Linked DNA regions of Metabacillus sp. KUDC1714. The protein of the gene in region 1 interacts with the protein of each later gene in a pairwise test. Links are inferred from orthologs where the notes say so. Each region holds a gene or a part of one and is shown on either strand. Other genes may lie near its edges.

The links.
Region 2: the proteins of HUW50_RS05955 (region 1) and licT interact in binary tests that used the Escherichia coli proteins (3 or more experiments, as listed by UniProt). The link is inferred for Metabacillus sp. KUDC1714 from one-to-one orthologs.

Annotation. Positions count from the first base shown.
Region 1 is NZ_CP055263.1:1,221,730-1,238,224, reverse strand. The notes cover bases 8,792-11,505. They hold HUW50_RS05955 (HPr family phosphocarrier protein), read left to right. Parts: upstream 8,792-9,876; coding sequence 9,877-10,134; downstream 10,135-11,505. Other genes in these bases: HUW50_RS05940 (hypothetical protein), read left to right, coding at 11,428-11,505; clpP (ATP-dependent Clp endopeptidase proteolytic subunit ClpP), read right to left, coding at 10,245-10,841; whiA (DNA-binding protein WhiA), read left to right, coding at 8,895-9,845; HUW50_RS05965 (gluconeogenesis factor YvcK family protein), read left to right, coding at 8,792-8,865. Outside these bases: dagF (2-dehydro-3-deoxy-phosphogluconate aldolase), read left to right, coding at 1-38; HUW50_RS05995 (sugar kinase), read left to right, coding at 31-1,047; HUW50_RS05990 (GntT/GntP/DsdX family permease), read left to right, coding at 1,187-2,512; HUW50_RS05985 (tetratricopeptide repeat protein), read left to right, coding at 2,761-4,215; trxB (thioredoxin-disulfide reductase), read left to right, coding at 4,487-5,437; HUW50_RS05975 (8-oxo-dGTP diphosphatase), read left to right, coding at 6,412-6,870; RNase adapter RapZ, read left to right, coding at 6,988-7,893; more of HUW50_RS05965, read left to right, coding at 7,897-8,791; more of HUW50_RS05940, read left to right, coding at 11,506-11,676; HUW50_RS05935 (EAL domain-containing protein), read left to right, coding at 11,990-15,841; rpoN (RNA polymerase factor sigma-54), read left to right, coding at 16,163-16,495.
Region 2 is NZ_CP055263.1:751,672-768,435, reverse strand. Bases 8,588-11,570 are described here. They hold licT (BglG family transcription antiterminator LicT), read left to right. Parts: upstream 8,588-9,655; coding sequence 9,656-10,486; downstream 10,487-11,570. Other genes in these bases: HUW50_RS03750 (beta-glucoside-specific PTS transporter subunit IIABC), read left to right, coding at 11,002-11,570; HUW50_RS03760 (J domain-containing protein), read left to right, coding at 8,655-9,305. Also shown: alpha-ketoglutaric semialdehyde dehydrogenase GucD, read left to right, coding at 1-228; gudD (glucarate dehydratase), read left to right, coding at 313-1,683; HUW50_RS03790 (tripartite tricarboxylate transporter substrate binding protein), read left to right, coding at 1,790-2,800; HUW50_RS03785 (tripartite tricarboxylate transporter TctB family protein), read left to right, coding at 3,044-3,493; HUW50_RS03780 (tripartite tricarboxylate transporter permease), read left to right, coding at 3,507-5,012; HUW50_RS03775 (TerC family protein), read left to right, coding at 5,300-5,998; HUW50_RS03770 (endonuclease I family protein), read right to left, coding at 6,080-7,021; HUW50_RS03765 (S8 family peptidase), read right to left, coding at 7,230-8,225; more of HUW50_RS03750, read left to right, coding at 11,571-12,882; HUW50_RS03745 (aryl-phospho-beta-d-glucosidase), read left to right, coding at 13,186-14,595; HUW50_RS03740 (glycoside hydrolase family 1 protein), read left to right, coding at 14,695-16,107; HUW50_RS03735 (BlaI/MecI/CopY family transcriptional regulator), read left to right, coding at 16,211-16,630; HUW50_RS03730 (M56 family metallopeptidase), read left to right, coding at 16,630-16,764. UniProt on the Escherichia coli protein: Mediates the positive regulation of the beta-glucoside (bgl) operon by functioning as a transcriptional antiterminator. This is an RNA-binding protein that recognizes a specific sequence located just upstream of two termination sites within the operon.

The DNA.
Region 1 (16,495 bases):
TTGAAACGATAAAGAAATTGGTTGATCAAAATGCCTAAACATGTTGCAGCATTTGGAGAAGTAATGATGCGCTTGCAGGTGCCAGGATATGAACTCCTGTCACAAGCAAGCACATTAAACTATTCTTTCTCCGGTACGGGAGTAAATGTAACCGCAGCTTTAGCACGCTTTGGGCATACTGGGTATCTCGTGTCTACATTGCCAGCGAATGCAGTTGGTGATGCAGCAGTATCATATCTACAAAAATTAGGTGTTACACAATCGTTCATTATGCGTGACGGAAATTACGTTGGAATGTACTTTTTAGAAAATGGATTCGGTGTACGACCTAGTCGGGTAACCTATTCCAATCGACTTGAGAGCAGTTTCAATACAGCATCTGAGGGAACGTATGATTTCAATAGAATGGCAAAGAAAATGGATGTTGTTCACTTTTGTGGAATCACGCTTGCGATGAATGATACTGTCCGTCATCACATGAAAACATTCGCTAAAGCAGTTAAAGAAAATGGAGGTACTGTTGTTTTTGACTGTAACTACCGTCCATCCCTCTGGGGCGAAGACGGATATGAAAAAGCAAAACCACATTATGAAGAAATGCTTCATTTGGCGGATATTGTCATGATGAATGAAAAAGATGCAATGTTTGTCCTTGGTATGAAAACAGAGAAGGAAGACCGCGGAAAGCAGCTCATGGAATTGATTCCAACTGTAGCGAAAACATACAATATTTCTGTCATTGCTGGAACGCATCGTTCAATCAATGGTGACAATACCCATTCTTTACGCGGTTTCATTTTCAAAAATCAAACATTCACATTTTCAAAAACACTCACGTTTTCTGTCTATGACAGAATAGGTGCAGGAGATGCCTATACAAGTGGAATTTTACATGGAGAAATGGAAGGGTTTTCGCTTAAGAAAACGGTTGAATTTGCCGCAGCAGCAGGAATGCTTGCACATACAATAGTAGGCGATACCCCGATGTCATCGGAGAGTGATATTCTACGGGTGATGACAGACTCAGTAGGCGATATAGAAAGGTAGTAAAGATCAAGGTAGTACCTTACAAAAATGCTTATTTGTGTAGTGAATTATAGATAGAGAAATTACGAGAATTGAGAAAAGCTCCTTTTCTCGCTAAGGATTTGTAAACGTTTACGTACTGGGAGAAGGGGGAAGAACGATGGAATTATATTTATTATCAATTACATTGCTTTCGATTGTGATTGTCATTTTAGGAGTAGCTTGGTGGAAATGGCATGCGTTCATTAGTTTAACCGTTGCTAGTTTGTTCTTAGCGATTATGTCTGGTTTATCGATGGATAAAATCGTTAGTGCATATGAAACCGGTGTTGGGAGCGTCCTAGGTCATTTAGTAGGAATCTTGGCGTTAGGGACGATTTTAGGAAAGTTGATGTCAGATTCAGGTGCAGGAATGCAAGTGGCAGATTTCTTTATTCGGATCTTTGGTGTAAAAAAATTGCCTTGGGCGATGTTGCTCTCAGGTTTTATCATTGGGATCCCAGTATTTTTTGACGTAGGGATCGTCATGTTATTACCACTAGTTATTTCAATTTATAGAACGACAAAACAAAACATTTTATTAATTGCCATACCTGTTCTTGCTGGGTTATCTATTGTTCACGGTCTTGTACCTCCACATCCGGGTGCAATGACGGCAATAGGTATCTATAATGCTAATATAGGAAAAGTCTTGGTCTACTCACTCATCATTGCTCTGCCAGCAGCCATCATTGCAGGGCCATTGTTTGCAAAGTGGGTTAAAAATCGCGTGATTCCTGAAGGTGAGCCACAGTTAATTCGAGTAAGTAATACGTCAGAAAAATTGCCAAGCACAGGCATTTCATTTTTCATTATCTTATTACCAGTTCTATTAATGGTGTTATCAGTCGTTGCACCGTATCTGTCACTGCCTAGTGGTGTGCTAAAATTCTTTCTGTTTATTGGAAGTCCTGTCATCGCACTTTTAATTTCTTGTTTCGCAGCATTTTACTTCCTTGGCATTCGTCAAGGTATGGATAAAACATTCATTCAGAAGTTATCAGAAGAGTGCTTGCTGCCAGTTGGTTCAATTATTTTAATCATTGGTGCAGGCGGTGGATTTAAACAAATCCTTATTGAAAGTGGCGTAGGAACATCCATTGCCCAAATGTCCGAGCATTTTTCTCTCTCACCAATTGTGTTGGCGTTTATTGTAGCAGGATTAATACGTATTGCTACAGGTTCAGCTACAGTAGCATTAACAACAGCAGCTGGAATTGTTGCACCAGTTATTGAACACATGTCAGGTGTGAACCTAGAATTACTCGTTATCGCAACAGGTGCAGGATCGCTAATGTTCTCACACGTAAATGATGCTGGTTTCTGGATGGTAAAAGAATATCTGGGCTTATCAGTAAAAGAAACATTTAAAACGTGGACGGTATTGGAGACATTGCTTTCATTTATTGCTTTTGGGACGGTTTTATTGTTCGATATGTTCGTTTAAAACAAATCTCCTTTTCTACACATTGTAGAGGGAGTCAAACTCTCGACAAATGGGGTTCGGAATGTCTAGTTCCGAATCCCTTTTGAGATTTTTTACGAATTCACTCAAAATTAAGGAGAGTGATCTATAGTAAACGATGAAAATCCGTGTAAAGCTGTGTTTTGGAATGTTTTGTATCCCCTCTATTATTCGACACTTATCTTATGGTATACTAACCTACGGTGAAATGAATGAAATGGAGGATTTCAGTGGGAAAACAATTGAGCAAACAACAACAAAAAGCACAGGTTGTCCCGTTTCTCCAAGATGGACAATATTATTATAATAAAGGCCTGAAGGCTTATCGAGAGCAGAACTTTCCAAAGGCAAGCAAATATTTGCAAAAGGCAGTTGAGTTAAATCCTAAAGATTTAACAATGCTATCCCAATTAGCAACGATTTATACAGATATGGGGAAGTATAGCCAATCAAATGAATTGCTTTCATATATACTTGATGAAGTTGACAAAGAAATGACAGAGTGCCACTATTTTATGGCAAATAATTTCGCACATCTTGGATTATTTCAGGAAGCATATAAGTGTGCAACTGAATATGCAAACAAAGAACCTTATGGTGAATTTATAGAGGAAAACGAAGACCTCATTGATCTCCTTACAATGGAAGATGATGGGGAGGAACCGTTTTTAAAGGATCCAGATGATTTGATATTAAAACAGGATGCCGCAAAATCTCTATTAGAAAATAGTCAGTTTGAAGAGGCTATTTTACTACTTGAAGAGATTGTCGTGGAGTACCCTGAATTTTGGTCTGCCCATAATAATTTATCGCTAGCTTATTTCTATGTTGGAGAAGTTGATAAAGCGAAAGAATATTTGCAAACCGTACTTCAACGTAATCCTGGTAATCTACATGCGTACTGCAATTTATTAGTTTTTTATTTTTATGAACGCCAAGATGAAAAGGTTGAAGAGCTTACAAAAATACTATCGACTGTTCATCCGCTTCTTTACGAGCATCGTTATAAATTAGGGGCAACCTTCGCGTTAGTAGGGTATTATCCACTTGCATATAAATGGCTTCGTTCTCTTCATAAGTCAGGATTTGAAGGTGATGACACCTTTTATTATTGGCTATCCTATTCAGCTTATTTTACAGGACATATTTCTTTTGCTGAACAGATGTGGGAGCGTGTGTTAAAAGAAAATAAAAGTAAGGCTGGTTCTGAGCCATGGAATCATAAGGTTGACAGAGCTTCCGGGCGAGCAACGAGTATGACGTTAGAAGAGCGCTTGTATGCTATTTTTCTTGCAGCTCAAACGAATAATTATGAGCAAATTAATGATTACAAAGCATCAAATGTTCCACAGTCACAATTAGAAAAAGAATTTATCAAGTTATCCTTATCGAAGGATTTTAATGCTTATGATAAAATTACCTCTTTTTATCAGATTGCAAACTCTTTATTTGTACACTCTGAGCATGATGAGCTATTTTTATTTTCGTTTAAAATTCTTATAAAAGCATATAAACGTGACTATTCGCTAAAAAACCAACTTGGTTGGGCAGCAGCGTTAGATTACGTATGGAAAAATCAAAGTAATGAGCAAGTAAGCCAAGCTACAGTAGCAAATATGTATGGTGTATCGGTTTCTTCGGTTGGGAAGTATGTAAAGCTTATTAAGAACATGACTGACATTTAGCATTTAACGACAAGTCTTTATACTTAGTTTTGGAGTCTAGCTCCAGCGCCTAGACCCTCGGGGTCATAAGCCACTCAGGAATTGAAGACAAAGAACGTCTTCTATTCCTGAGCGTCTTATGCCTGTCGGGTCTGTTCAAGGCGCTTGCGCTTTTCTTAGTTTGAGCAAAAAAATGGCATGAATCGTCATTATTTTATACGATGTTTATAGGGCAAAATGAAGAAGATATCGTACAGATCAAAGTAAACTTTCTTGTTAGGAGTGAACATTCGTGTCAGAAGAAAAAATATATGACGTGATTATCGCAGGTGCGGGTCCAGCAGGTATGACTGCAGCTGTTTATACATCACGTGCAAACTTATCAACACTTATGATTGAACGTGGGGTGCCAGGTGGGCAAATGGCAAACACAGAAGAAGTCGAAAACTATCCCGGCTTTGATCATATATTAGGACCTGAGCTATCAACGAAAATGTTTGACCATGCGAAGAAGTTCGGTGCTGAATATGCATACGGTGATATTAAAGAAGTGATTGATGGCGTAGAGTACAAAACGGTTATAGCTGGAAAAAAAGAGTATAAAGCACGCGCAGTTATTATTACTACTGGTGCAGAATATAAAAAGATTGGTGTACCAGGTGAAAAAGAACTAGGTGGACGTGGCGTTTCTTATTGTGCAGTTTGTGATGGTGCATTCTTTAAAGGAAAAGAGCTAGTTGTAGTTGGTGGCGGAGATTCAGCTGTCGAAGAAGGTGTGTATTTAACACGTTTTGCTTCTAAAGTTACAATCGTTCATCGACGTGAAGAATTACGAGCGCAAAAAATTCTGCAACAACGTGCATTTGATAACGAAAAAGTAGATTTCATTTGGAACCATACTGTGAAAGAAATTCATGAACAAGATGGTAAAGTAGGGAAAGTAACATTAATCAATACTGTTAATGGTGAAGAACAAGAATTTAAAACAGATGGTGTCTTCATATATATTGGAATGGTTCCTTTATCAAAACCATTTGAAAGTCTTGGTATCACAAATGAGAATGGGTATATTGAAACAAATGATCGCATGGAAACTAAGGTTGAGGGGATCTTTGCAGCTGGAGATATTCGTGAAAAAATGCTTCGCCAAATTGTCACAGCAACTGGTGATGGCAGTATTGCAGCGCAAAGTGCTCAACATTATGTAGAAGAGTTAGCGGAGAAGCTAAAAGCAGTTAAGTAAGGTAAAATTAGTTTTACTTTTGCGCTTTTGTTTTGTCGCTTTGGAAATTATAAAATTCTAGATCTGTGATAAGCGCACGACATCCAGCTCCAGCGCCTAGCCCCTCGAGGTCATAAGCCAATTTAGAATTGAAGGCAAAGAACGCCTTCTATTCTAAATCGTCTTATTTGCCTGAGGCTGAACGAGGCGCTTGCGCTTTTGTAAAAAGTAAAGAAAGTATTAATATTTATACTTAGTTTGGGTGTCTAGCTACAGCGCCTAGCGACTAGTGAACTTCACACTCCTCCTTGCGATAAGTCAACATCGAATCGCTGACGCTCTTCGTGTTTCCTTTATCTCATACGGAGTGCTCCAGTTCATACGTCGCTGAACAAGGCGCTTTCGCTTTTCTAATTAACAAATTCGTAATTCTGTTTTAACTCTCCTGTAACATGGGTGAAACAATTATAGGTTATTATTGAGTTAGTAATTGACCCCCTTTTATAAATAGACTTATTTTAGAGCATGGGCGCCCTTTCCCATGCTCCCTTTTTTTGTCCTCACAACTGTTTTATTTTTTCAAGTACAGAAGTAATACAGTGATTTTTACCTACCTCTTTAGAATGAAGTTCAATTCACTATTAATATGAATTTTGTGTGACATCGTTAGTTTTACCTTAAAAAGTGAAACTGTTTTGATTTTCATTCGTATATACATATAGAAAGACCAACATTTACAACCAATCGACTTCGTTGTTAAGACCAAATTAAAATAGTATAATAAATGAAAGTGAAGAACGTAACAAACAAGATTAGACTTTTGTACTTAGTATAGGTGTCTAACTCCTGAAGAGGAAAAATAAAACCTTTTTTTCTAGGGACCGGTCACATATTAATAGAAGGTAAAGAATCCCTTCCTTATATGCAAATGCCCCTAAGAAGCTGAGTATTCGCTTATGCTTTTCTAAAGTCATGTGAAAATAGAGGTGAAGAAGGTGCAACGAGTTACAAATTGCGTCTTAGTAGAAGGAAACAAAGTACTTCTCCTACAAAAACCAAAAAGAGGCTGGTGGGTAGCTCCTGGTGGAAAAATGGAGCTAGGTGAATCTGTTAAGGATACCGTAACCCGTGAATATCGCGAGGAAACTGGCATATACATTAAAAACCCTCAGTTAAAGGGAGTTTTTACCTTTTTAATTCAAGACGGCAAAGAAATTGTATCTGAATGGATGATGTTTACGTTCTTAGCATCAGATTATCAGGGTACAAATGTCCTTGAATCGGAAGAGGGAACAATTAAGTGGCACGAGAAGGAAGCGATTCAACAATTGCCAATGGCTCCAGGGGATCATCACATATTGGATTATGTCATTAAGGGGACGGGTATGCTATATGGAACTTTTACCTACACACCTGACTATGAATTAATCTCCTATCGTTTAGATCCACAATAAATTAAACTATCTCCTATGAGACAATTTAATTCAATACATTAATAATATGTGGGAACTTTGACAATCCATATATTTTAATAAATAGAGCTAGGTATCAGTAGAGAGGAGGAAAAGGCTATGACGATTGAAAATAGTGAACAACAAATTTCAACTCAAGAAGTACAGATGGTGATTATCACAGGGATGTCAGGTGCGGGTAAAACTGTGGCGATTCAAAGTTTCGAAGATCTAGGGTATTTTTGCGTTGATAATTTACCGCCTACATTGCTGCCGAAATTTTTAGAGCTAATGAAAGAATCTGGCGCTAAGATGAATAAGGTTGCATTAGTTATGGATTTACGAGGAAGGGAGTTCTTCGACCATCTTTTCCAAGCACTTGATGATTTGTCAGAAAGTACTTGGCTTACACCGCAAATATTATATCTTGATGCGAAAGACGCTACACTAGTAACAAGATACAAAGAAACGCGGAGGTCACATCCGCTAGCTTCAAAAGGGCTTCCATTAGAGGGGATTGGACTTGAACGTGAACTTCTCGAGGAGCTTAAAGGAAGAGCACAGCTTATCTATGATACTTCAGACTTGAAGCCAAGAGATTTAAGAGAAAAAATCCTGAAGCAATTTTCTTCAAGTGTTGAGCATACATTTACTGTAAATGTGACTTCATTTGGATTTAAATATGGTGTACCAATAGATGCTGATCTAATGTTTGACGTAAGATTTTTGCCAAACCCGCACTATATTGACCATATGAGACCAAAAACTGGATTACAAGAAGAAGTGTCCTCTTATGTGTTAAAATGGAGTGAAACACAAAAGTTTTTAGAAAAACTCATCGATTTGCTTACTTTTATGCTTCCTTATTATAAACGGGAAGGTAAAAGTCAAATCGTCATTGCGATTGGTTGTACGGGAGGACAGCATCGCTCGGTAACACTTGCAGAATACATTGCAAACCATTATAAAAATGACTATCATACTCAAGTTTCTCACCGGGATATTGAGAAAAGAAAGCAACATTAATTAATGGTGAATGAACATTTGCCAAAGGTTGTCATCATTGGCGGGGGTACTGGTTTATCAGTCCTTTTACGAGGATTAAAGCAGTTCCCCTTAGACATTACAGCAATTGTCACAGTCGCAGATGATGGCGGGAGCTCAGGCAGGCTCCGAAATGAATTAAACATTCCTCCTCCTGGTGATATTCGCAATGTATTAGCAGCTTTGTCAGATGTTGAGCCTCTTGTCGAGGAGCTTTTTCAGCATCGTTTCAATAAAGGCAATAATTTAATTGGACATTCATTAGGAAATCTTATCCTAGCTGCTATGACAAATATTACTGGTGACTTTGTCCATGCAATAAAGGAAATGAGTACTGTGTTAAATGTGCGTGGGAAAGTATTACCTGCTGCAAATACCAGTGTCATTTTAAACGCTGAAATGGAAGATGGAACCATTGTTTCTGGTGAGTCCAAAATTCCTTTTTCAGGAAAGAAAATAAAGCGGGTCTTTCTTAGTCCTGATGATATTGAGCCGTTACCTGAAACAATTGATGTGATTAGAGAAGCGGATTTAATTATAATTGGGCCTGGAAGTCTGTACACAAGTATTCTCCCTAACCTTCTTGTTCCAAAAATAGGCGAAGAGGTTTGTAAAGCAAAAGCAAAAAAGGTTTACATTTGTAATGTGATGACACAAGCAGGAGAAACATTGAATTTTTCTGCAAGTGATCATGTTAAAGCATTATATGATCATATGAGATGCACATTTATGAATACCATTCTTGTTAATGAAGAAGAAATTCCTGATCATATCAAATCGTTATATGAAGAGGAGCTTGCAAAGCCAGTACATTTTGATATCGAGGCATTAAAATCATTAGGCCTTGAGGTCATCACAGATAAAATTGTAAGTTACGAAAATAGTGTTATTAGACATGATACAAATAAAGTGGCAAAGCTACTTTATGGAATCCTTCAGCAAGAAATGACATAAGTGCATGTCTTAGAATGGGGGTGCAGAGGTTGTCATTTGCATCTGAAACAAAAAAGGAACTAACAAACTTAGAACTAAAGCCTTGCTGCCTAAAAGCAGAGCTATCTGCACTTATTAGAATGAATGGATCCCTTTCATTTTCAAACCGAGTGATTATGGTTGATATTCAAACAGAAAATGCAGCTATTGCAAGGCGTATCTATATATTATTAAAAAAGCAATATGATATCACAGTGGAATTACTAGTACGTAAAAAAATGCGATTGAAAAAGAACAATGTCTATATTGTTCGCCTAGCTGAAAAGGCAAAGGCTATCTTAGAGGATTTAAATATTTTAGAGGAAGATTTTACCTTTGTAAGGAATATATCAAGCTCACTGGTGAAAAAGAAATGTTGCAAACGCTCTTATATTCGTGGAGCATTTCTTGCAGGAGGCTCTGTTAACAATCCTGAAACTTCCTCTTATCATCTCGAAATTTTCTCTCTTTACAAAGAGCATAATGATTCTCTTTGCGAGTTAATGAATACATTTGATTTAAACAGCAAGACGTTAGAACGAAAAAAGGGCTTCATTACGTATTTAAAAGAAGCAGAAAAAATTACCGAGCTTCTTAATATAATCGGTGCCCATCAAGCATTACTTCGTTTTGAGGATGTAAGAATTGTCCGAGATATGAGGAATTCTGTTAATCGTCTAGTGAATTGTGAAACAGCCAATTTGAACAAAACGATTGGTGCTGCACTAAGACAGGTTGAAAATATTCGATTCATCGATAATAAAATTGGGCTAGATGCATTACCCGATAAACTTCGAGAAATTGCAAAGCTACGAGTCGAATATCAGGATGTTACATTAAAAGAACTGGGTGAAATGGTAACAAGCGGAACAATTAGCAAATCTGGTATAAACCATCGCTTACGAAAATTAGACCAAATTGCAGAACAACTACGAACAGGCCAACCGCTATCATTAAAATAATAAATTAATTAAAAGAGAAGAGGAGATAACTATGGTTGAAAAAAAAGTTGAAGTTCACCTGAAAACTGGTTTACAAGCTCGTCCAGCAGCACTATTTGTTCAAGAAGCAAACCGGTTTGCATCAGATGTTTTCTTAGAGAAAGACGGAAAAAAGGTAAATGCTAAAAGCATTATGGGGCTTATGAGTTTAGCAATAAGTTCAGGATCTATCATAACACTAATTGCAGAAGGTAATGACGAAGAAGAAGCAGTAGATACATTAGCTAACTATGTACAGCAAGAAGGATAACAAAAGGCAGCACACCGCTCAGGAAATAGAGACGGTGTGCTATTTTTTACCCTATTTAAATAACAGAAAAGAAAAAAGCTTACCTTCAATGGTAAGCTTTTTACTATATATTACTTTTCGCCAATTGGGCTACGGTCTAATACTTTATCAATTAAACCATACTCTAGAGCTCGACTAGCAGTCATGAAATTATCACGCTCTGTATCACGCTCAATGACATCTAAGGACTGACCAGTACGGTCTGAAAGAATTTTGTTTAATTTGTCACGCAAGAAAAGAATACGCTTTGCAGCAATTTCAATTTCTGTTGCCTGACCTTGTGCTCCGCCAAGTGGTTGGTGAATCATTACTTCACTGTTAGGAAGTGCATAACGTTTACCCTTTTCACCAGCTGCAAGTAAGAATGCACCCATTGAAGCGGCCATACCGATACAAATTGTTGAAACTTGTGGTTTAATAAATTGCATCGTGTCATAAATCGCCATACCAGCAGTGATTGATCCACCAGGTGAGTTAATATAAATGGAAATATCCTTTTCTGGATCCTCTGCTTCTAAAAATAATAGCTGAGATACGATTGAGTTTGCTACGTTATCGTCAATTCCACTTCCAAGCATAATAATGCGGTCTTTCAATAGACGAGAGTAAATGTCGTAAGCACGCTCACCACGATTTGTTTGTTCAATAACTGTAGGGATTAAATTCATTATTCTATTCCTCCTTCGTAATAAGAAAGATTGCACTAAAGGATAAACTTATACCAGTATGTAATCCTTTAGAACATAATACTAAACATGCATCTAGCAGTTGTATTACTTTATGTATTTCCATCATACAACTAAGGTCAATAAAGGTCAAACGAAAAGGTCAAAGATCCTTATTGACCTTATTTATACTATACTATGTATTTGTTAATCATAACATGTTTATCATGTTTCCCACATTTATTGCATTTCAAACGGTATAAATAGTCGAAATTGGATTAGGAATAGAATATAGTGTTTGCTATAAAAAGACAGTTGAAATTATTGTAAAGTTCACGTATAATTTTCGTTACTGATGTATGAATATTTTGCGCTCGTAGCTCAGTCGGATAGAGCGGTGGTTTCCGGTACCACGTCTGCCGGGGGTTCGAATCCCTCCGAGCGCGTCATAGATGTTAAGGATAGCAAGGGTTTGAGTGAATCTCAGGTCCTTGTTATTTTTTATGGACAAGTTTCTTGTTTATTATTTTAGTTTATCTAAATTTAGAAACCTTTTCTTTATCCTTTTAACAATAGAGGAGGAATAAAAATGCATAAAGAACAACCTCATTCAGTCACAACAGTTGATTATAAGAGAATTGATGATAATAAGTGTTTTGTAGAAGTGAAAGGCTATGATGCGATATTAGGTTCTGAATTTAAAGGTGTCATAAAATTCTTGAATGGTGAACCTTTTGGGGATATTATTCATCCTTTAAACAGCTCGCTATCTCCAGATTGCCGTGTATTTGTTACTACCTATTTAATAACCAAGTACAATGAAGGTGAATATAATTAACAAAAAGCTTATCAAGTATGTATGAGTTATATTTAAGCTTTATTGCACTTTAGAACGTCAAACCTAACGGTGGGATCCTTTGATAGGATCCCTTCGATTTTTTAGTACACATGTTTCAGTTTAACCACTTAAGTGTCTAAATTTTAACTTTCAGGAATATAAAAATTTTTTTGTGAAATTTACCATCTAAAATCAGGATTAAATGACGATAAAAGTAATATAATCTTCGATAATGGCAAACCCAGCGAAAGTTGGTGACGCAAAGCTACGGACCTAAGGAGAATTTCTTTTTACTTTACTTGAGGTGAACTAAGTGATTAATTCATTTTTTGCTAACTATCATCCATTACTTGTTGTTGTTTCATTTATTATTGCTATCTTATCTTCTTATACTGGTTTTGATATACTTTACCGCCTTTCAAACCAAAAGGGGCGAAAGAAAACAATTTGGATATGGTATGGTTCTTTTACTATTGGTATTGGGATTTGGACGGCGCATTTTTTAGGAATGCTTGCTTTTATACCCTTTCATTCATTTGACTTATCTCATGTGTCTATTTCTTTAATAGTTGCAATAAGTCTTATGTATTTAACATTAATCATCAGTGCAAAAGCTCAAAAAAGTAGGGCTCATGGCAACTTAGCAAGTCTTATTTGGGGGATAAGCTTTCTCGTACTTCATTTTAGCGGAATGGAGTCATTTCATGGTCAAATTGAATACAATTTTTTCTCAGTTTTAGTAGCGACACTATTCGCCTTATTACCGACCTTTTATATTCTAAAAATGTTTATGCGGAATATGTTATCTCCTTCATTAGGCATTTTTCGTATGAAGATGATTAGCGGAATTCTTATGGGAATTAGTTTAATGTGTTTGCACTTTTTATCAATGGTAGGAATGACAAGCCATCTTGCTGCTTCTGAACATGTAACCATCAACCATAATATTTACTTAACCGTTGGAATAGGGATAGGTAGTGTAGTTATTCTTTTCTTTTTTATTTTGATTTCTGTAATAGATAGAAAATTCACCAGCCAGTCACAAAAGTTAGAACGTACTGAACAGGTGGAGAAGGAACTGATTGAGAGTGAAGAACGTTATCGTAATCTTATTGAGAAATCCCCCATGGCACTGCTTGTAATTCAAGATGACATAATTGTTTACGCAAATCCTGAAGCGATTAAATTATATGGTGCTTCTCATGATAAGCAATTAATTGGAAAATCAATTAAGAAAATTGTTCATCCTGATAGTATCGAACACTTTAAAAATTCAGTGGATAATCTATTTAAAGGCAAGGAACAACATTTTCAGGAATATAAGCTTTTTACACTTGATAAAAAATCTATTATTGTAGAGGGTTCTGGAGCAAAAGTTATGTATAATGGTAAGCCAGCGCTTTTAGCAATGGGGAAAGATCTTACCGAACAGAAGGTGCTCATCGAACAATTAACGATCAACGAACAACGTTATCAGTCTCTCTTTGAATATAACAAGGATGCTGTCTACTCATTTGATTTAACAGGAAATTTTACTAATGTTAATAAAGCCAGTGAACACCTGACAGGTTACAGTTCAGCTGAGTTATTAACTATGTCATTTGAGGAGATTATCCATCCGGATGATATATCAAAAGCAATGACTGCTTTTGATAATGCAACGAAAGGGAGTACCGATACACTTTATGTAAACGTTGTTCATAAATCGGGGAAACTAGTTTATGTTAATGTAACAAATATACCGATTGTTATTGAAGAGAAAATTGTGGGCATTTATGGAATTGCAAAGGACATTACAGAGCAAAAGAAAGCACAAGCTTTGGTACAGCATATGGCATACCATGATCATCTGACTGGGTTGCCAAACAGAAGTATGCTTGAGAAGTGTTTGTCGACTGGATTAGAACTTTCAACGAGAAAAGCAGTCCTGTTTATTGACCTAGACCGTTTTAAAGTTATAAACGATACATTAGGCCATACGATAGGCGATCTATTGTTAAAAGAAGTAGCTCAAAGCTTAAAGCGCTCTGTAAATGAAAACGATATGGTATTCCGACAGGGCGGCGATGAGTTTATTGTGATTTTGGAAAATGTGGATCGTGATCAAGCCGCAAAGATAGCAGAACGAATAATCGAAATGCTAACTAAACCTTTCAAAATTAACGAATATGATATTTTTACTTCTCCGAGTATTGGGATTAGCTTATATCCTGATGACGGGGAAACGGGAGAGATCTTAATTAAACATGCGGATTTTGCGATGTATCAAGCAAAGTCAGCTGGAAAGAAAACGTATAGATTTTATTCTTCATATGAGGAAGAAGGAACATATAATTCTTTAGAAATGGAGATGGCATTGCACAAAGCAATCCAACGTCATGAGCTTGTCTTGCACTATCAACCAAAAATAGATCTTAAAACAGGTAAAATCTCTGGTGCAGAGGCATTAATTCGCTGGAATCATCCTGAATGGGGGATTGTTTCTCCTGAAAATTTTATCCCAATTGCAGAAGAAACAGGACAAATTATTCCGATTGGAGAATGGGTCTTGTATACAGCCTGTGTTCAAAACAAGACTTGGCATAAAAAAGGATTTCCAAACTTAGTTATGTCTGTAAATTTATCAGCACGGCAATTTTCTCAGGCAAACCTTGTTCAAACAGTTGCAAAAATATTAAATGAGACTGGGCTTGATCCGCAGTACTTGGAGATTGAAATTACCGAAAGTATGACAACAGATATTGAAAGGACAATTACTACTTTAAAGGAATTAAAACGTTTAGGAGTACGAATTAGTATTGATGATTTCGGGACAGGCTTTAGCTCATTGAATTATTTAAAACGTTTCCCTGTTGATACATTAAAGATCGATCAATCCTTTGTTCGTGAACTCCATAATAATCCTAGTGACGAAACAATTGTAAAAACAATTATTTCGATGGCTCACAACTTAAATTTAAACGTTGTAGCTGAGGGGATTGAAACGAAGGAGCATTTAGTGTTTCTTCAACAATATGTTTGTAATGAAGGTCAGGGATATTATTTTAGTAAACCCGTTCTTGCGGAAGAATTTGAAAGCAAGTTTAAGGACATTGAAAAAATAGTAATCTCATGTGGGATTTCTCAAGATCTGAATGATCGTTTATGGGCTGAGGAATTAATTCAAAATGCACGAAAAGAACTTCAGGAAACTGTGCGGTTACAGCAAGGAATGACCATGAAGTTCAAAAAAGTGAATGGACGATTTATTCATACCTTATTCGACGGAGAACTAGCTTATCAACTTGGCCTAGTTCCTGAACAAACGATAGGAAAAGAACTAATTGATTTTATACCAGTTGAAAAAGCAAAAGAGAAAACAAGATATTATCAAAGAGCATGGGATGGCGAGGAAAATGTAACGTACGAAGGTGAGCTTAACGGTATCTATTATCTTGCTGCTTTAAGTCCGATTAAAAGAGGCGGAGAAATTGTAGAGATTATTGGCTCATGTATAAACATTACGCAATTAAAAGAAACCGAAAAAGCATTACGTAAAAGCCAAGAAATGTATCGCCTAATGGCTGAAAATATGAAAGATCTCGTCTCAATTTATGATGTAAACGGGACAATGGTATACGCTTCTCCTTCTCATGAAAATGTACTCGGTTATCCTCCAAGTCATTTTGAAGGTAGGAAAATATATAGTCTTTTCCCTGAAGCTGATCAGAACATGCATAAGTTTTCTTTTATGGAAATGGTAAAAACAAAGCAAGCAAGTCAGAAAGAAATTAAATTCAAAAAGCTTGATGGTGGCATTTGTATATTTGAATCAGTATTAACACCGATTTTGGACGAAAATGGAAATGTTCAGCATGTCATTGGGGTGGCAAGAAATATTACTGAGATGCTAAAAGCAGAAGAGCTTTTACGGAAATCTGAAAAGTTAACAATTGCCGGAGAAATAGCAGCTGAAGTTGCCCAAGAAATAAGGAACCCGATGACATCAATAAAGGGTTTGTTCCAGTTACTTCAAAAAGGAATCTATAAACCAGAATACTTTGATATCATCCAGGTTGAAATTACATTGATTGAAGAGATCATTAATGAGTTTCTTAAACAGTATAAGCACACGACTTCCACTAAGGACAAAAAAAGTAAAAATGTGGATGAGGAAGATGAATAATAATTTAAGTGGTAAATTGAATTACGACCAATCAAAAGAGGCTGATCAATAAATGGTCAGCTTTTTTCGTTATTTATTGTATTGATGACTATTGGCCTAAAGACAGGATTTAGCCATTCTCTAGCGAATAATACAAAAAACCTAATTCCAGCATTTTTTTGTGACAGAAACATAATCATGTAGTAGGATTATAATTAAGAAGTTTGAGGATAGTTTTGTTGAAAAGGAGAATACGTCACTAAATGTAAGCGTTTCCTTTATGGCTATACTGTACCTCTTTTCTTAAACTTTGAGTAGTATGTAAAATAGGGGGAAGCTAACATGAAAATTGGGTTAATGCAAGAACAAACATTAAAAATGAAAATGACTCAAGAATTACAGCAAGCGATTACTTTATTACAATATTCCTCAGTTGATCTCCTTTCTTATATCCAGGAACTCACAATGGAAAATCCCCTCATTGAAGTAAGAGAAACCTACAGTTCTCCATATCGTAAGTCCAGCTCAAAATCAGATAAGCAATCATTTATTGAGAATTCCTTCGAAGAAAAGCCTAGCCTTAGAGAGCATTTGCGGAATCAGCTAATTGATTTTTCGATGACCACTAACGATAGAGCTTGTCTTGATTTATTAATCAATGCTCTTGACGCAAAT
Region 2 (16,764 bases), 470 kb from region 1 along the record:
GATGTGAAATTTGGATTAAGTGCCTCAATTTACACGAGTAATATTCAGAATATGCTGTCATTCATTGATGAGGTGGATGCTGGGCTTGTCCGTGTCAATGCAGAAAGTGCTGGAGTTGAACTGCAAGCACCATTTGGAGGAATGAAGCAGTCAAGCTCACATTCACGTGAGCAAGGAGAAGCCGCGAAGGAATTTTTCACAGCTATTAAAACTGTTTTTGTAAAGTAATGGTTTATGAGGAGGGTAGAAGTTTCTCTCCTCGATCTATTAAAATTGTAATTATATTTTTTACTAAAACAAGGTGGTGTTACGATGAATCAACAACTGAAAAATCAAAAGATAAATGATTACATCTCTTCTAGCACTCCTGTCATTACTGAAATGCTTGTTATTCCTGTTGCTGGTCATGACAGTATGTTACTTAATCTAAGTGGTGCCCACAGCCCCTTTTTTACTCGTAATGTGGTTATTTTAAAAGACAATGCAGGAAATACAGGAGTTGGTGAGGTACCGGGTGGAGAGAAAATTCGCCAAACATTAGAAGATGCAAAGTCATTGGTTATCGGGGAGTCTATCGGTAAATACAACAATATTTTAAACAATATAAGAAGGAAATTTGCTAACCGTGACACTGCTGGACGGGGGCTGCAAACATTTGATCTTCGCATCACAATTCATGCAGTAACCGCGATAGAAGCTGCATTATTAGATTTAGTTGGTAAATTCCTAGGTGTACCTGTTGCTGCATTGCTTGGAGAAGGACAACAAAGAGAAACAGTCGAAATGCTAGGGTATCTATTTTATATTGGAGATAGGAATTTAACAGATCAACCATATTTAAGTGATTATGATGCTGTAGATGATTGGCTTCGCCTACGTCACGAAGCAGCACTTACCCCAGAAGCAATTGTCCGACTTGCTGAAGCAGCATATGAACGTTATGGATTTAACGATTATAAATTAAAGGGTGGCGTTCTTCGTGGAGAAGAAGAGATAGAAGCAGTCACTGCGTTAGCTGAAAGATTTCCGAATGCTAGGATTACGTTAGACCCAAATGGAGCATGGTCTTTGGAGGAAGCAATTAGACTTTGTTCGAATAAACAGCATATTTTAGCTTACGCTGAAGATCCATGTGGAGCAGAAAATGGCTATTCAGCTCGTGAAGTGATGGCTGAATTCAGAAGAGCAACAGGACTACCGACCGCTACTAATATGATTGCCACAGACTGGCGTGAGATGGGCCATTCGATCCAATTAAATTCGGTTGATATTCCACTAGCAGATCCACACTTTTGGACAATGCAGGGATCAGTCCGAGTGGCACAAATGTGCAATGATTGGGGATTAACATGGGGATCTCATTCGAATAATCACTTTGATATATCATTAGCAATGTTTACCCATGTTGCAGCAGCAGCACCTGGTAAAATAACAGCGATTGATACACATTGGATCTGGCAAGATGGGCAACGATTAACGAAAGATCCGTTAAAAATTGTTAACGGCAAGGTAGCTGTCCCTGAAAAGCCGGGTTTAGGAATCGAAATTGACATGGATCAAATTGAGAAGGCCAATAAACTTTATAAAGATAAAAAGTTAGGTGTACGTGATGATTCACTTGTGATGCAGTATTTAATTCCGGGCTGGAAGTTTGATAATAAACGTCCATGCTTAGTTCGCTGATGCAATAAATTCTAAAATTTAACATAGGTGATATTAGAAAAATGTAAGCGTTATCCAAATTTGAGTTTACAACTTAATAGTTAAAGATATCAAAGGGGGATGTAAAATGAAGCGTTTATTGTATTTTATAACAATGCTTTTAGTAATCGGACTACTTTCTGCATGCTCAGCTCATCAGGGAACATCTTCAAATGCATCAGGAAATGAGAGTGAAGGTTCGAAAGAAAGTGATTTCCCAACTAAACCGATCTCGGTCATTGTTTCGTACGATGCAGGTGGTGGTACAGATACAACTGCTCGTACGTTAACACCGTATCTTGAAAAAGAATTAGGTGTTCCTGTAAATGTCATAAATCAACCGGGGGGAAGTGGTTGGGTAGGCTGGACGGCACTAGCAACTGCAAAGCCAGACGGTTATACAATTGGCTATCTAAATTCTCCTAATATAGCAGGTGGACTTGTAAATCCTTCTGTTAAACGTGATGTGACTCTTGACAGTTTTGAAGTGCTTGCAAACCATGTGGCAGACCCAGGAGTCATAGCAATTCGTACAGATGAGGATCGTTTTACAAACATTGAAGAGTTAATTGAATATGCGAAAACAAATAAACTAAAAGCAAATGGATCTGGAGTTGCAAGTGATGAACATTTGGTATCTTTATTAATGAATCAAAAGCTTGGGACAAAGATTGATGCAGTTCAGTTTGAAGGAACGGCAAATAGCTCAACTGCTTTCTTAGGTGGTCATATTGATATTTTAGTGACGAGTGCAGGTGAAGCCTATAATCTACATAATAGTGGGCAATTAAAGGTCATCGGTGTAGCAGCAAAAGAAAGATCAGCATTTTTACCTGAAGTTCCAACTCTTGAGGAAGCGGGATATGAAGGGGTTTATTCTCAAGCAACAAGGGGATTGGCTGCTCCAAAAGGTGTTGATCCTGAAAAGGTAAAAATCCTTCAGGATGCTTTAGAAAAGGCGATTAACAATGCTGAACATGTTAAGAAAATGGAGAAGTTAGGAACACAGGTAAGTTATGCAAATAGTGATGACTATCTAAGTATGCTCGAACAGGATATAAAGGATATTACTGATTTAAAAGATTTATTAGGCTGGTAAAAGAACAAAAGCTCAGGGCGCCTTGAACAGCCTCGGGCAATAAGATGATTTAGAATAGAAGGCGTTCTTTGCCTTCAATTCTAAATTAGCTAGACCCTAGAGGAGCTCGGCGCTGGAGCTGGATGTCGTGCGCTTATCCAAAGTTAAAGAATTTTATAATTTCCGAAACGATGAATAAGCCCGGGTTTATAGGATAGATATATTTTTTTGATGCAATTTTGGAAGTCGGAAGGAGTGGTTAACTTGAAAAATATCGGTGTCTGGGTAGGCGCTTTTCTCTTGATATTTTCTGTTGTTATTTTTTGGCAATCTCTATCCTTAGAGTATTATGGGCAATATGGTGCAGGGCCAGGATTACTCCCGATTTGGTTAAGTGGTTTACTGGGGGGGCTATCTATTCTTTATATCATCAATAGTTTAAAAGAAGAACATGTCAATCTATTCGATTTACTTCCAAAAGGAAAGGTTTTAGTTAAGCTATTAACGATTGTTGGTTCAATTTTTCTTTTCATTATCATTTCTCCTTATACAGGGTTTATCATAGCGAGTATCATTGTTTTGCTTATATTGCTTACACCAGAATACAAATGGTATTCAGCATTCGGTATTTCTACGGCAATTACGTTTGTGTTATTTTTCGGATTCAAAATAGTTTTGAATATTCCATTACCAGTTAATTTATGGGGATGGTAAGGAGGGGATAAGGATGGAGGTATTTAGTTATCTATTAGCTGGTTTTGAAACGGCTCTAACTTGGCAAAATCTATTGTATTGTTTAATTGGTGTATCTGTTGGGATGCTGGTCGGGATCCTACCAGGTTTAGGTCCTAGTGCAGGGACAGCGCTTTTAATTCCAATGACCTTTGCAATGGACCCAATTCCTGCAATTATTATGTTGGCTGGTATTTTTTATGGATCAATGTATGGTGGTACAATTACAACTGTTTTAGTGAATGTACCTGGTGAGGCAGCATCTGTTATTACAAGTCTGGATGGCTATCCAATGGCAAAGAAGGGACGAGCTGGAGTTGCTCTTGGTTTATCAGCAATCGGCTCTTTTATCGGAGGAACTTTGTCTATCATTGGCTTAGTAATTGTAGCACCGTTATTAGTGGATTTTGCATTGGCATTTGGCCCTCCTGAATTTTTCGCTTTAATTATCTTTGGGATGACAATGGTCATTGGGTTAGCTGGTAAATCAATAATTAAAGGTGCTATTGCAGTTACAATAGGACTAATATTAGCTTTGGTAGGTATTGCTCCTGGATCGGGTATTGTCCGTTTCTCTTTTGGATCTACACATCTCTTAGATGGTTTTGATTTTGTTACGATAGCGATGGGGCTGTTTGGTTTATCTGAAATCTTATTAAGTGCTGAACAGCAACTTAAAAAGCCTGATGATCCTCCAAAGATGGGTGGACTTTTTCCTCAACGAAACGAATGGAAGCCCTCACTTATGTCAATGGGAAGAGGTACACTATTAGGGTTTTTCATCGGATTAATCCCTGGTACCAGTTCAGTTGTTCCCGCCCTCATGTCATATTCATTAGAAAAGAAGCTGGCGAAGGATCCTTCTCGATTTGGTAAGGGAGCAGTGGAAGGCGTAGCCGGACCTGAAACAGCTAACAACTCTTTTTGTGGAGGAGCACTTATTCCATTATTCTTATTAGGTATTCCTAGTTCTGCTACGATGGCAGTGCTATTAGGTGCCTTTATCTTACATGGTCTTACTCCAGGTCCAACAATGTTTGTTCAAAATTCTGAGTTTGTCTGGGCAGTTATCGCAAGTATGTTTATAGGAAATGCTTTGTTGTTATTTATGAATTTACCGATGGCGAAATTGTGGGCAAAAGTTGCAAATATTCCGTTTAAATTACTCTTCCCAATCATCATAAGTGTCTCAATTGTAGGTACATATTCTATTAGTAATAGTCTTTGGGAGGTTGGTGGGTTCCTTGCTTTTGGCATAATCGGTTATTTGTTTAAAAAGGCAGATATCCCTGTCGCTCCGATCGCTTTAGTCTTTATATTAGGAGGATTAATGGAAGAATCACTGTTACAATCATTAAATCTCTTTGATGGCAATCTTTTAGCGATCTTATCAAGGCCGATCTCAGGTACTTTAATTGTTCTTTCTGTTATTGTAATAACTCTTAGTATCATCGCTGGTATTAAGCAAAAGAAAGATAATTTTATGGATGTTGAAGTATAGAATAAGAAAAAATATAGACAGAAGCCCATTTATTACAGTATAATGAAATTAAATAAAAGAACGAACCATAAGAAACTTCCACCGTAAAGGGGAGTAGCGTCAGGATTATCCTGAAACAAAGTCGTCATTACATGAACCTTGTTCATCGGCTTTGTTGGCATATTATTGTGCTTAGCGAGACCTTTGCCACTTTGGCAAAGGTCTCTTTATTTTTGTGGTGAATAACTATTTTTGAATTTATTAGAATTTGAAAGTAGTAAAATATAATTTTTATAGGAGGTACACAAATGGAAATGGAATTTCTCACTGCACTTTTGTCTATTATAGTGATTGATTTAGTTTTAGCTGGAGATAATGCCATTTTGATTGGTCTTGCGGCAAGAAATCTGCCAAAACACCAACAAAAGAAGGTTATTTTATGGGGCTCTGTAGGAGCAATTGCAATTCGAATCGTAGCAACTTTAGCGGTTGTTTGGTTATTAGAAATCCCTGGTCTTCATTTAGTTGGTGGACTTCTATTAGTCATTATTGCTTACAAATTGTTAGTAGATGACAATGATCACGGTGATGTGAAAGCTGGAGATAACTTTTGGGCAGCAATTCGTACAGTTATTATCGCTGACGCATTAATGGGTCTTGATAATGTTTTAGCTGTTGCAGGTGCTTCTCATGGGAATATGCTTCTAGTTGTACTTGGATTATTAATTTCTGTTCCAGTTGTAATGTGGGGAAGTACACTTATCCTAAAATGGATTGATAGATACCCAATTATTGTTACATTGGGTGCAGCCGTATTAGCTTGGACAGCATCAAAAATGATCGTAGGAGAACATTTCTTAAGCGGATTTTTTGAAAATGGCTTTGTGAAATATGGTTTTGAAATTTTAGTAGTTGCAGGTGTTATTTTAACTGCTAAATATGCTCAAAAGAAAGCAGCTGCAAATAAGCAAGAGGAAGCAGTATTATTGAAAGCTGGATCAAACTAAACTAGAAAAAGACGGTCAGCCTCATGTGTTTCGTGAGGTTTGACCGTCTTTTATTTATAATAGGACATGTACATAATCATATTATTTCTGGTTAGTTGAATAATTTTTTCCTAATCCTAATGAAAAATCAATACTTTCAACATACTGAGGAAAATCAATCAGGGGATTTCTATTTTTTTGAATAGAGTAAATAGCCATATTGCGATGTTTTTCATAAGTTGAGACGCGAAAATCATTATGCCACTTTATAAGCAAATCAATGTCTTCATTACTGTATTGGCTGACTTCACCCGGATATCTTAATAAAAAATACAATGTTGCCCTTGCAACCTCACCTTTGCCTCTTTCTGGTTCGAACTTATTATCTTCGTATTTACCGCAATTTGCTCTGATTTCTTCTATTTTCATTTTCGGGGAATAGTCTTTGAAATCATGGTAAGGAAAATTGGATCTTGATGAATTACATTTTATTTCACAAGTAAAAAGATGATGCAAATCTCCTCTCATTGGATTTTCCTTTTCAAACCATGATTGAGGCACAACATGTTCACAATTATACATATTATCACTTTCAATTGACGCAATCGTCTCTTTGACTTTCATCAGATCCTTTAAATCATTTGATAATAAAATTTGATATGCTTCTTTTCTTTTCAAGTCTGCTTCGAAATCCTCTTTCATGACTTGTTCAGGTTCCTTATCCCCTCCTGAATAGATGCTTTTTAATTTTCCATTTAATTGGAGGTCTACCCAAGTATAAAGATAATTTCTTGTTGTTGCATTGTAAGATAGCTGATTAAGATGTGTATTAGTTACTAATAGATTTAGTTGCTTGAACAGTTCCTGCTTGTCCGCTCCAACAAAATTTATCTCTTGGTAATAGCTATTGATTAAAGTTTGATCCTTTTCTTCTTCGTAATATTCGTTTTCATTTACAATTCTTTTTTTATTCTGCTCCAATTCAATTAAAGCTCTTTTTAATTCTACGTTTTCACTAGCGTCCAATCTCTCTCGATTATTCAAAATGCTTCCTCCTTCTGGTATGGAAACTTTCTTGCACTTAGTGATTTGATTAAATAGGTGTTTGACAGTCAGGCTTTCAGTAAACAAAACGGACAATGATATTCTAATCACTATCCGTTAAGTTTAATGGCATCCACAGGTACTAGATTATTCTAAGTGGATAATAAAAGTTGAGTTTCTAGTCTTACTCAATTTTACTACCAAACTATTAATTTTTTGTTTCAATAAGATTAATTCTTGCAACATTGATAATCTCACGTACTTTGTCTACTAAGTCGAGTAAGAGAAAACCATTACCTTCAGAGCTTTTACGATTTCCTAGAGGTAAAGTTCTTCTGACTAGCTGTGCATAGATTTCAGTTTCAATAAGAGGTCTACCAAACTCTTTTTCACTTAAGTTAATAAGTAAAGCTAATGCACCTGCTACGTGTGGAGTTGCCATTGAGGTTCCAGATAGTGACGCATATTGATTATCTAGATATGTTGATACGATTTCAACACCAGGAGCGACAAGATCTACTTCTGCATTTGTATTTGTAAACGGTGCAAGGTTTAAATCATTACTCACAGCACCTACTTGAATGACTTCGTTATAACTACCTGGATAAGAATACTCAAACGTATCTTCTCTATCATCACCTTCATTTCCTGCTGCAACAACGACTGATATATTATGATTAACCGCATTTTGTATGGCTTTATGAAGCTCTGGAACATCATGTGGACCACCAAGTGACATTGAAATGACACGAACTCTTTGGTTTTGTGGACCACGCCAGTCAACAGCATAGTTAATAGCATTTATGATCCATTCATAATCTCCAGAGCCTTCTCCTGTCAAAACTTTTAAACTTAAAATTTTTGCTTTTGGTGCAACCCCTACAACACCTTTATTATTTAAACTAGCAGCAATGGTACCTGTTACGTGTGTACCATGACCATTATTATCTTTAAAAATAGTTGGATTTGAATGATGATCAGTTGTAAAATTTCTTCCGCCGATAATTTGATCCTTTAGATCTGGATGATTCTTGTCAACACCAGTATCAATAACTGCAATAACAATGTTTTCACCATGGCTGCTTTTCTCCCAAATCATAGGTGCTTGTATTAAACGAACACCCTCTGGAGTTTCATTTGTGTTTTCGACAATTGAATTAATCGTATAAGGAACCAATTTGACTTGTAACGGTGTTTTAGTCATGTTTACCTCCCGAATTTGAAATTTTAACTGACCTACTCTTTATGTATACCAAATTGTGGATGGTTTTTAAATGAAAAGCAATAAATTTCTCATTTTTGATTAATTAGCCTTATAAAGTCGCTTAATCGAGGGAAAAAGAACTAATAATCCAACTTGAATTATTGATTTAGCTTACTTTTTCACTGTTTATCATTCTCTTAGACTCTATCATTCGAAATCTACTAAGTATTACTCTTGAATGACAAAATATCGATAAAAATATACAAGTGACAACTTTTATTCATAAGGAAATCAACATGATTTCCTTATGAATAAATACTCATTTTTGAGAATCGGAACAGAAAAAGAATCAAGGTAGCTTATATATATAATAAGTGTCTATATAAAACAAAGTAATGTAATAGAAAAAAACAGAAGGGAGGGAACATTGTGAACACAGATCAAGCATTTTACATGTTAAAGGAAGCAGGATTATCGGATAGTAGAAGCATTCAAACAGTAAGACGTTGGTTAAACGAAGGCAAGGTTAAATATGATGGAACAGGGAGTAGGAATACGGAAGCCTTTTCGGTTTTTGACAATGCAGCTTCAGCGCTAGTTAAGGAAAGAACTGATCAAGATAAAGACAAAGATGAGATCATCCGCTATTTAAAATTAAAAATAAAAGAAAAAGATGTATATATAGAAGGGGTAGAAGAACTACATAAAACAGCAACAAAAGTATTATCCCACCAAAGAGATATGTTAACTAACGAAATAATCCAATTAAAGAATGAAAAAAGAAAATTACATAATGAAACAATGGATTTATTAAAAGAAAATATTCAATTACGAGAAGAACTAATAAAATTAAAAGAAGAAAGGCTTACAGGTGAAAATAGCGAAAATGACAAACTTTACAATACTGTCCAATATGATCTTTTGCAAAAATTCGGTCTATCAAAAAAGGCGAGCAGTAATGAAGTGTTATCAGCATATAAAGAATTACTGAAACTTACTCATCCTGATCATGGCGGCAACACAAAATTATTTCATTATATTAAAACTGACTACGATAATTTTAGAAATAGCATCAAATAATAAGTCATTCATTGTGTAAAATAAAATCAACTATTTATTCGTTAAGACGACATATACAAAGCTAAAAAACATATATACATATAAAATTTATTTACTATCAAAATGCATCAGATAACAATTTATCAGGTGCATTTTTGTTTTTTTCTTAGCTATTTTCTCAAAAAGTTTGATTTCATGAAATTTCTCAATTATATGAAGTAGGATAACGAAGGGATGGAAGAATAAGGGTCATCTAAATATGTTGCTAATGATTTTTTGAGATGGTAACATTTAATCATATAATAAGTAGGATTGTTACTGGTCACACAGGCAAAACCTTAAAACCATGAAATAACGTAAAGGTGATCAAGATGAAAATAGCAAAAATTATTAATAACAATGTCATAAGTGTTTTCAACGATCAAAATGAAGAATTAGTCGTTATGGGTAGAGGGCTTGCTTTTCAAAAGAGACCGGGAGATGACGTTGAAGAAGCGAAAATCGAGAAAATATTTGCATTGAAAAACAAGGATATATCTGAGCGATTTAAAACACTCTTATATGAAGTGCCTATGGAATATATGGATGTTACGGAAGATATCATTATGAATGCAAAAGCAAAACTTGGCAGGGACTTAAACGATAGTATTTATGTTTCTCTTACCGATCATATTAATTTTGCAATTGAAAGAAATAAAAAAGGTCTCGATATAAAAAATGCGTTGCTGTGGGAAATAAAACGACTTTATAAAGATGAATTCTCAATCGGAAAAGAAGCTCTAATCCTAATAGAAGAAAAACTTCATGTTTCTCTACCAGAAGATGAAGCAGGCTTTATTGCGATGCATATTGTAAACGCTGAACTTAATGAAGAAATGCCAAATATCGTAAACATTACAAATGTGATGCAAGATATCCTAAACATTGTAAAGTATCACTTTAAAATCGATTTTAATGAAGATTCTTTGAATTACTACCGTTTTGTTACACACTTAAAGTTTTTTGCCCAAAGACTTTTTAGTAAAACATATTTGGAAAGTGAAGATGATTTTTTATATGAAGCTGTAAAAAATAAGCATAGTGATGCGTACGAGTGTACAGAAAAAATTAATGGTTATATAAAAAAAGAATTTGATTATGAATTAACGAGTGACGAAAAATTGTATTTAACAATTCATATCGAAAGAGTTGTCAATCGCTAATCGGATTCAAATACAAGTTCCTTTTGAGATAATCCCAATTTTTCTTTATTTAAAAGAAAGCGTTGACACATTTTTTATTTCATGATAAATTATGTTCATAAGTTAATTAAATACTTTCAATCATAGGATTGTTACTGATTAAGCAGGCAAAACCTAAATGACGAACAGAGTAGGAAAATGTATTTTTCTTCTGTCGTGATTTAGGTTTTTTTATTTAATTAAATTCTATGAAAAAGTTAAAAACTAAATACGAATAACTATAAAGGATTGTTACTGGTTAAGCAGGCAAAACCTAAGTTACTGTCAATGGAAGGCTATTTATGTCTTTAAAGCATTGATTTGTAATTTAGGTTTTTTTTATTGGTAGCTTTATGGAGGTGAAGGTGACGAAAACGAATGATCCGAACTTATTTTTACTTATTTTGTATAAAAGCCTTTTAATAATTTAAATGGACCGGGGCTGCCACCCCAGTCCAAACAAATTAATTTCCCCCAATAATAGGAGGTATATACACATGGATTATAATAAAACATCAAAAGAGATCTTGCAACTTGTAGGTGGTGAGGAAAACGTTCAAAGTGTTATTCACTGTATGACAAGATTACGTTTTAATCTATATGACAACAGCAAAGTAGATCGTAGTAAATTAGAAAAGGTTTCTGGAGTAATGGGAACGAATGTAAGTGGTGATCAATTTCAGATCATCATTGGAAATGATGTACCAAAAGTTTATAAAGCGATTTTGTCCAACAGTAAACTTAATGCAGATCAAGCAAGTGAGAAAAAATCTGGTGGAAAGAAAAATGTGATAAGTGCCATTTTTGATGTTATTTCTGGTGTGTTCACACCAATCTTACCAGCGATTGCTGGTGCGGGTATGATCAAAGGAATCCTAGCAATTGCTTTGACGTTTGGTTGGATCACTAATACGAGCCAAACTTATATTATATTAAATGCTATTGGTGATGGAGCGTTTTATTTCTTACCAATATTACTAGCTTTTAGTGCAGCAAGAAAATTTGGAAGCAATCCTTATATTGCAGGTGCGATCGGAACAGCGATTTTATATCCGAACCTTACAACACTCTTAAGTTCAGGTGAAAAAATATCTTTTATCGGTCTACCTGTAACGGCTGTTACGTATTCATCGACAGTTATCCCGATCCTTCTAGCAATTTGGATCGCTTCATATGTAGAAAAATGGATTGATAGAATCATTCCAAGTTCATTAAAATTAATCTTGGTTCCAACATTTACTTTGTTAATTGTAGCGCCACTTACTTTAATTGCAGTTGGCCCGCTGGGTGCAATTCTTGGAAACTGGTTATCAGTGGGAATTAGTGCATTGTTTGAACATGGAGGCATATTTGCAGGCTTACTACTCGGTGGTACATGGTCACTTATCATTATGACAGGTATGCATTATGCTTTAATTCCAATTGCACTCAATTCTATTGCACAAAATGGATTCGATTATTTGCTTGTTACAATGATAATGGCTAATTTAGCCCAATCTGGTGCAGCATTTGCAGTAGGCTTACGTAGTAAGAACAAAACATTTAAATCACTAGCATTTTCTACAAGTCTTACTGCTTCAATGGGTGTCACTGAACCAGCAATGTATGGGGTTAATATGCGTCTTAAAAAACCATTTATTGGTGCTTTAATTGGTGGAGCAATTGGTGGTGTTTTCTGTAGCATCTTTGATGTTAAATATTACATTCTTGGAGGAAGTGCCGGATTACCAGGGATCACTTCATTTATCGGTCCTACATTTTTCTATGCATTAATCGGTTTAGGAATTTCTTTTATCGCAGGAACAGTAGTTACCTATATACTTGGTTTTGATGATGTCGAAGGTGAAAAAGAACAGGATAAACCTGCTACTACAAACGTTGTAGATGAAAATATTGAACCAAAAACAGCTGTTATCGTAGCTGCTGAAGAACTTTTCAGCCCAATTAAAGGTGAGGTAAAACCATTAAGTGAAGTGAATGATCCAACGTTTTCTGCTGGAATCATGGGACAAGGTTTAGCAATCCAACCTGAAAAAGGTTTAGTAGTCTCCCCTGTATCAGGAAAAGTAACGACAATATTCAAAACAAAACATGCGATTGGAATTACAAGTGATAATGGAGCAGAAATATTAATCCATGTCGGTTTAGACACTGTAAAACTTGATGGAAAACACTTCATTGCACATGTAAAAGATGGTGATTTCGTAGATGTAGGAGATCAACTTGTTTCATTTGATATGGATGCGATTCAAGCAGAAGGATATGATTTGATTACTCCTATTATCATAACCAATACTGATCGTTATGAAGAAATCAAGCCGGTTAAAGAAGGAAAGGTTAACACAAAAGAATCATTTTTGGCCTTATTAGCTAAATAATTTATTGAATTTAGATTAGGTAAGGAATGAGGCTGATCTCAAGCCAGCCTCTTAAAAATATTGGCTCTTTTCTAAAAGATTGTTGTTTTTGAACAAAACTGATTAGGTTGATTGGAACGGATATGCGAGACTCCTGTGGGAGTAGCGGGACAGATGAGACCCCGCAGGCGCTTCGCGCTGAGGAGGCTCATCGCCCGCCCCACGGAAAGCGAGCATCCTCTCGCTGCAATCAACCAATCCAATACTATTTTAAAAGCAACAAAGTTTGTTAAACAGCCAAAATATTAGACGAGGTGAAGGAATATGACTAAGATGAATAAAAATTTCCCTGAAAATTTTCTTTGGGGCGGTGCTGTAGCAGCAAACCAAATTGAAGGTGCATATACAGAAGGTGGAAAAGGGCTTTCAACAGCAGATGTTTCTCCAAATGGAATTATGAGTCCGTTTGATGAATCAATGAAAAATTTAAACTTATACCATGATGGAATCGACTTCTACCATAGATATAAAGAAGACATTGCATTATTTGCTGAAATGGGTTTTAAATGCTTCCGTACTTCAATAGCTTGGACAAGAATTTTTCCAAATGGAGACGAGCTGACACCAAATGAAGAAGGCTTAGCATTTTACGATAAGTTTTTTGATGAATTATTAAGTCACAATATCGAACCTGTGGTAACGATTTCACATTATGAAATGCCATTAGGACTTGTTAAAAATTATGGTGGCTGGAAAAATCGTAAAGTAATTGAATTTTACGAACGTTATGCAAGAGTTGTATTAGAGAGATATAAAGGAAAAGTGAAATACTGGATGACATTTAACGAAATAAATGTTGTTTTACATGCACCTTTTACAGGTGGAGGACTTGTTTTTGAAGAAGGAGAAAATAAGCAAAATACAATGTATCAAGCAGCACATCATCTATTTATTGCAAGTGCTCTAGCAGTAAAAGCAAGTCATGAAATTAATCCAGACGCACAAATTGGCTGTATGATCGCATCAATGACAACATATCCGGTAACACCAAATCCTGAAGATGCTTTTGCTGCTTTGCAACAGGATAGAAAAACATTATTATTTTCAGATATCCAATCAAGAGGATATTACCCTTCTTACTTAAAGCGATATTTTATCGAAAATGATATTACGATTGAAATGGCTGAAGGTGATGAAGAAATTCTGAAACAGGGCACAGTCGATTATATTGGTTTTAGTTATTATATGTCTTTTGTAGCAACCGCAGATCCTGCAGAATTAGAAAAAGCTTCTGGGAACTTATTAGCTGGAGTGAAAAATCCATATTTGAAATCTTCTGAGTGGGGATGGCAAATTGATCCTAAAGGCTTAAGAATAACATTAAATCAATTATATGATCGTTATCAAAAACCATTGTTCGTTGTTGAAAATGGATTAGGTGCAGTGGATGTTGTGGAAGAAGATGGAACGATTAATGATGACTACAGAATTGACTATTTAAGCGAGCATATTGCTGAAATGAAAGAAGCAATAGCAGATGGTGTTGACCTAATGGGATATACTGCATGGGGTCCAATTGACCTTGTTAGTGCTTCAACAGCTGAAATGAAGAAGCGTTATGGCTTTATCTATGTTGACCGAGACAATGAAGGAAATGGAACATTAAATCGTTTTAAAAAGAAAAGTTTTAATTGGTACAAACAGGTAATTAAAACAAATGGAGAAGAATTATAATAAGTCATGATAATAAGAGAAGATAAGTAAAAATCTTATCTTCTTTCTTTTCAATAGATAATAGATGACTACATATGAAAGAAAACGGAGGAATAGCACATGAAGCATACTAATTTAAAGAAATTCCCTGATGCATTTTTCTGGGGAGGTTCAACATCTGCTTATCAAATTGAAGGTGCTTGGAATGAAGATGGAAAAGGACCTTCAGTTATTGACATGGCAAATCACGTTGAAGGTGTAACTGATTTTAAAGTGGCGAGTGATCATTATCACCGCTATCAAGAAGATGTAGCATTATTAGCAGAATTAGGCTTTAAAGCATATCGTTTTTCTATAGCTTGGACTAGAATATATCCACATGGTTCAGGAGAAGTAAATCCAAAAGGTATCGAATTTTACAATAACTTAATTAACGAACTTATTAAAAATAACATCGAGCCAATTGTGACAATGTATCATTTTGATTTACCATATGCACTTCAACAAAAGGGAGGATGGTCAAATCGTGAAACAATTGATGCATTTGAAACATACTCAAAAACTTTGTTTGCGAATTTTGGAGATCGAGTAAATTACTGGTTAACGATTAATGAGCAAAATATGATGATTCTACATGGTGACGCAATAGGTACAATTGATCCAAATTTAGAAAATCCTAAAAAAGAATTGTATCAACAAAACCATCACATGCTAGTTGCTCAAGCGAAAGCAATGAAATTGTGTCATCAAATGCTCCCTGAAGCTAAAATAGGGCCTGCACCAAATATTGTGTCTATTTATCCTGCAAGTGCTAAGCCTGAGGATGTGTTAGCTGCAGATAATTTTGCAGCGATCCGCAATTGGCTATACTTAGATATGGCTGTATTTGGCCGTTACAATAACGTTGTTTGGAGCTATTTAGAAGAAAACGGGTATACACCAACAATCGTTGAAGGAGATATGGATATTCTGGCAAATGCAAATCCTGACTTCATCGCCTTTAACTATTACACATCTCAATCTGTTGCAGAAAGTACTGGAGATCCTAGTGATATCAATCATACTGGTGATCAGCATATCACTATTGGCGAACAAGGTGTTTATAAAGGTCATAAAAATGAGTACTTAAAAACAAATGAATTCGGTTGGGAAATTGACCCAGTAGGATTTAGAACAACTCTTCGTGAAATCTATAGTCGTTATCACTTACCATTAATTGTGACAGAACTAGGTTTAGGTGCATTTGATCAATTAGAGGAAGATGATATTGTCAATGATTCATATCGAATTGATTTCTTGAAAAAGCATCTTGAACAACTTCAATTAGCAATTAGTGATGGTGTCGAAGTTTTCGGCTTTTGCCCATGGTCAGCAATTGATCTTGTAAGCACACATCAAGGATCAAGTAAGCGATATGGCTTTATTTATGTTAACCGCGATGAATTTGATTTAAAAGACCTCCGTCGAATCCGTAAGCAAAGCTTTTACTGGTATCAAGGGGTCATCGCTTCAAATGGTGATAAATTAGACTAAAATATAAAGAGAAGCTAAAAACAATTTTGGCTTCTTTTTACCTTTCTCTTCTATTGATAAAAAAAACTCCTTACACTACAATATGTAATGGAAGGTGATGAAAATGAACATAAACAATTTTCGCTATGATGAAGTTGGTTTAAATCGGTTCTTTGGTCCTTTAGAAGCAAAAATCATGGACATTCTTTGGGAAGGCTCTGAAAAGAGTATAAAAGAGGTTCAACAGCAGCTTGAAAAAGAAAAAGCGACGAATTTTAATACAGTTATGACCGTAATGAATCGGCTAGTTGAAAAGAAAATACTAGAAAAAAGAGCAGAAGGTAGATCATCGCTTTTTAAACCTGTAAAAACGAAGGATGAATTCATTGAAGAGCAATCAAAAAAGCTAACAGAAAATCTGCTAGATGAATTTGGCGGACTAGTTGTCAATCATATGCTCGATTCTTTGAAAGAAGTTGATCAAAGTTTACTCGATCGACTAGAACAAAAAATTGATCAATTAAAAAAAGGAAAAAGTAAATAATGTGGAGATACAAATCACTAGTCGTTTTAGGTCTAGGTCTTTTCTTTGCGATTTTGCTGTTTGTTCAAATGGGGATGTATGTACTTAATCATTTGTTAGGAACAATGATCAATCTAAATATCTTTCAACTTTGT